DNA from 2 places in the Stenotrophomonas sp. YJH_SMC_4 genome. Region 2 is predicted to be linked to the other one. Evidence: predicted binding sites of a transcription regulator. Region 2 holds the regulator's gene; the other holds the start of a gene.
What was found. Region 2 encodes FliA, which starts transcription of late flagellar genes. Its sites were predicted from a motif close to TAAAGTTTNNCNNNCNNNGGCCGATAA; they were not measured.

Region 1: a site for FliA is predicted at 1,471-1,497, ahead of AC5P9F_RS03940 (methyl-accepting chemotaxis protein). Genes of this name have one in related genera too.

What each region holds. Positions count from the first base shown of each region.
Region 1 is NZ_JCAFUR010000002.1:90,166-92,552, forward strand. Features, by position in the region: gene AC5P9F_RS03930 (arylamine N-acetyltransferase family protein) at 1-537, opposite strand, end outside; gene AC5P9F_RS03935 (hypothetical protein) at 593-1,318, opposite strand; gene AC5P9F_RS03940 (methyl-accepting chemotaxis protein) at 1,526-2,387, shown strand, end outside.
Region 2 is NZ_JCAFUR010000026.1:30,819-33,205, forward strand. Features, by position in the region: gene AC5P9F_RS19355 (MinD/ParA family ATP-binding protein) at 1-673, shown strand, start outside; gene AC5P9F_RS19360 (RNA polymerase sigma factor FliA) at 670-1,413, shown strand; gene cheY (chemotaxis response regulator CheY) at 1,471-1,863, shown strand; gene AC5P9F_RS19370 (protein phosphatase CheZ) at 1,863-2,387, shown strand, end outside.

The DNA of each region.
Region 1 (2,387 bases), on a different contig from region 2:
GTCGAACCGATACATCGCCCGCCAACCATCGTTGGACTCGGCCGACAGCACGAAATCACCCTCGTCGGTCAGGCGCTGCAGCAGATAGCGTTCGTGCGGCGTGGCCTGCGGCTGCGGATCATGCAGGCGCAGCGGCACGGTCGGGGTCAGGCTGCCGAAACCGGCATCCACCAGCCAATCGTCGCTGTCTACGTTCACGCGCAGCAGCAGGTGGGTACGCGCGGTCAGTTCGCCGTCCTGGGCGGTCAGCAGTACCCGCGCGCTCAATGGCTGCGCATCGAAGCCCAATGCCTGCAGCAGCGCCAGCAACCCGCCATTGAGTTCGAAGCAGTAACCACCGCGGCGCTCGTCGAGCAGCTTGCGCTGCACGCTGTCCAGGTCGATCGGCACCGCATCGCGCAGCAGGCAGCTGAGGGTCTCGAAGGGCAGCAGTGCGTTGTGGCGCTGCTGCAGCAGGGTCAGGCCGGCCAGGGTCCGCGGTGGCGGCGCATCCAGCTGCAGGCGCTGCAGGTAGCGGGGGACATCGAGCGTCGTCATGGAGGCAGCGGGCGGGGGAGGGATGTCCACTGTGCTCCCCCAACCGGGGGTGAGGTCAAGCGCGGTGGCGCGGAATAGCGTCAATTGGCGCCGGCTTGAGAGAGGAGGGCTCTGGCTTCTTTGCTTCGGGGATCGGAATCAAAAGAAACTCATTACGCTCATTAGGCTGGATAACTTTTCCAACTGCGTCGTAGCTCTGCAGAGGGAACAGGGATACGCGCGTTGTGAAAGCGCCCATTACTGCGACCGGAACCCCCAGAACAATTCCCGCCCAAGAGCCATGCATGGCGGAAAGCAGGCCTTCAACCCAAAGCACGCTGCCGAACAGATAGAAGATCATGCCAGTAGCAGCGGCAGCGTATCGCCAGCGGCGCTCTCGCTTGGGCATGTGAAATTCAATGCCGGCGCCATCCATGCTGCGCCGTGCCAGTGTGCTTATGCCCCTGATATGGCGCCATTTTATGCTTGGCGAGTAGCAGCGCATGAGGTTGAAGTAGGCCCGGCGCTCCTCGCGCCCGACCAGGAGGCCATAGCGCCCTCGAAATGCCTCCTGCAACGTGGACTCCTTTACCCAGCTTGCTTCCAGATCATCCTCTGAATGATCCGCGATCTTCAGCAAGTACTCGCGATCCCGATGCTTTGACTCTCTCCAGCGGTGGAAACTGTCCATAGGAGGTCCGAAGAACCAGCGCACGATAGTTGCGAGGACAACTATGACAGTACCGATCCCGACAGGGATGCCAAGCGTCTGAATCTGATTCAGTACCGTGCTGCTAAGCATGGCTGCAGTTGCTCCAAGGTAGTTGTGTGAAACGTAGTTCTATCAGTCGGGATTCTCAGGAGATGAGAAATGGAGGTGTTCTCTGTCATCGCATCGTCGCTTGTTGCCGGTACAAGAAGCGAGATCGGATCCGCGAAGAAGAAAATTAGACCTAAAGTTTCTTCGCATACGGCCGATACAGGTGCGTCTTTCCGCCTGGAGTCTGTCATGTCGGCCGTTGTCCCCCACCTCCGGTCCCTGCGCACGCGCCTTGCTGCGTTGCACTCGGCGTCCCCCGGGCTGCTGCGCTGGCTGCAGCCACATCGGCTCAGCGTGGCCAACAAGCTCAAGGCCACACTGTGGATCTGCGGCCTGGGCCTGGTGGCGATCGCTGCTGTCTACGCCTGGACTGGCCATGCCAACGCACTGGCTGCGCGCAGCCAGGCCAGCTACCAGCGCGGCAGCGATCTGGCTGCCAGCCTGTCCACGCGGGTGGCCGAAGCGCGTCGCCTGCAGACCCAGTATGCACGCAGTTTCGATGATGCCGACCGCGCGCAGCTGTTGGCCACGCAGAAGGCGTTGCAGACCGATCTGCAGGCGCTGCGCGCGATGCCGATGGATGCTGGCCGGCGCAAGGCCCTGCAGGCGCTGACCGAAGCCGCCGATGCGTTCTCGCAGGGTGTGGCCGCCCTGTTCGAACGGGTCGACGAGATGGGCCGTGGTGATGCCGGCCTCGCTGCGCAGCTGCAGCAGGCCGCCGACACCCTGCAGGCGCAGGTGGATGTGCAGCAGCGGCCCGCGCTGGCGCTGTCCCTGCAGACGATGCGAAGGCAGGAGGCACTGCTGCTGCTCGACGGTGATTCCACCCACGCCGACCGCGCCAGCGAGGAGAAGCTGCCGTTCGACCTCGCGCTGGCGGGCCTGCCTGCGGATGTGCGGGACACCCTGCGCACCGGGATGGAGGCGTATCAGGCCGCACTGCTGGGGTATACCGCTGCCCGCGTCGGCCTGGATGTGGAAGCGCAGTCGCTGCTGGATACCGCCACGGGCGTAGCGCCGGCGCTGGCCGCATTCCAGCAGGCACAGGTGG
Region 2 (2,387 bases):
GATCCTGGGGCTGAACCCGACCTTCACGCTGGCCGACCTGGTCGCCGGCCGCTGCTCGCTGGACGACGTCATCGTCGAAGGCCCGAACGGCGTGCTGGTGGTGCCGGCCGCGTCCGGCCGCCGGCACATGGCCGAGCTGGCCCCGGCCGAGCACGTCGGCCTGGTCAACGTGTTCTCCGAGCTGGAACGCGAACTGGACATCATGGTGGTGGACACCGCCGCAGGCATCACCGACGGCGTGCTGACCTTCTGCCAGGCCGCGCAGGACACCGTGGTGGTGGTCTGTGACGAGCCGGCCTCGATCACCGACGCCTACGCGCTGATCAAGGTGCTGTCGCGCGAACGCGGCGTGGACCGCATCCAGGTAGTGGCCAACATGGTGCGCGACCCCAACGAGGGCCGCGTGCTGTACGAAAAGCTGACCCGCGTGTGCGAGAAGTTCCTCGCCGATGTCTCGCTGAACTACCTGGGCTGCGTGCCGCAGGACGACTGGCTGCGCCTGTCGGTGCAGCGCCAGCAGCCGGTGGTGAAGGCCTACCCGTCCAGCCCGGCCGCGCTGGCGATCACCGAGATCGCGCGTCGCACCGCACGCTGGCAGGCGCCGACCGAACCGCGTGGCGGCGTCGAGTTCTTCCTCGAGCGCATCCTCAAGCAGCGCGGGGTGGCCGCATGAAAGGCGCAGCCCAGTACAGGGAAGTCCAGCGCTCGGCGGCCAACGAGGTCATCGCCCAGCATTCGGACCTGGTGCGGCGCATCGCCCACCACCTGGCCGCGCGGTTGCCGGCCAGCGTTGAAGTGGACGACCTGATCCAGGCCGGCATGATGGGCCTGATCGAAGCGTCGCGCAGCTACGACGCCGACCAGGGCGCCTCGTTCGAGACCTATGCCTCGATCCGCATCCGCGGTTCGATGATCGACGAGATCCGCCGTGGCGACTGGGTGCCGCGCTCGGTGCACCGCCGTGCACGCGATGCCGCCGCCACCATCCGCCGCCTGGAACAGAGCAGCGGCCGCGCCGCCAGCGCCACCGAAGTGGCCGCAGCGATGGAGATGCCGCTGCCCGAATACCTGCGGTTGATGGAAGACGCCGCCCGTGGCCAGGTGCTGAGCCTGGAGTCGCGCATCGAGGACCAGGGCGAGCTGGACACCGTCGCCCAGGGCGGCCCGACCCCGCAGCAGGTACTGGAGCGTGGTGAGTTCGGCCGCGAGCTGGGCAAGGCCATCGGCCACCTGCCCGAGCGCGAACAGCTGGTGCTCTCGCTCTACTACGAGCAGGAACTGAACCTGAAGGAGATCGGCGCGGTGCTCGGCGTGAGCGAGTCGCGGGTCTGCCAGATCCACGGCCAGGCGGTGCTGCGCCTGCGTGGCCGGCTCAAGATTTTCGAGGCGGCGGACGCCGGCCTGGAAGAATGAACATGCCCGAGGCGGCTGCCCCCGGCCGCCCGGAATGAACAACAAAGGAACTCTGCTTTGAACAAGAACATGCGCATCCTGATCGTCGATGACTTCTCGACCATGCGTCGGATCGTCAAGAACCTGCTGGGCGATCTGGGCTTCACCAATACCGCCGAAGCCGAGGACGGGCATGCCGCGCTGTCGCTGCTGCAGAGCCAGCCGTTCGATTTCGTGGTCACCGACTGGAACATGCCGGTGATGACCGGCATCGAGCTGCTGAAGGCGATCCGTGCCGATGCCAAGCTGAAGACCCTGCCAGTGCTGATGGTCACCGCCGAAGCCAAGCGCGAACAGATCATCGAAGCCGCCCAGAACGGCGTGAACGGCTACATCATCAAGCCGTTCACTGCGCAGACGCTGGAAGAGAAGCTCGGCAAGATCTTCGAACGCCTGGCGGCCAGCGCCTGATGGATACCACGGTCGACAAGAGCGCCCTCTCCCTGCGCCTGCAGGAAGCCCTGGACGCACTCGAGTCCGGTGACGAGGCCGCCTGGCGGCAGCGCATCGACGGACTGGTCGCGCTGCGTACGCAGCCGATGATGAGCGGCCTCTCGCGGCTGGCCCGCGAGCTGGGGCAGGCACTGGGTGAGCTGCCGACCGTGCCCAGCGAGGCCGGTGAGCTGGACGACGCCTGCGCACGCCTGGACCACGTGGTGGCAATGACCGAACAGGCCACGCACCGCACCCTGGACCTGGCCGAGGAATGCCGCAGCCTGACCGAACAGCTGCGTGCTGAAGGCCTGCAGCCGGGCCAGGACGCGCAGCTCGAGCGCATCCGCCACAACCTGACCGAGATCGCCCTGACCCAGAGCTACCAGGACCTGACCGGGCAGATCATCCGTCGCGTGGTCGGCATCGTCCGCCGCGTGCACGAGGGCTTCGGCGCACTCGGCCTGCCGCCGGAACAGCATCGCACCGACCCGGAACTGGCC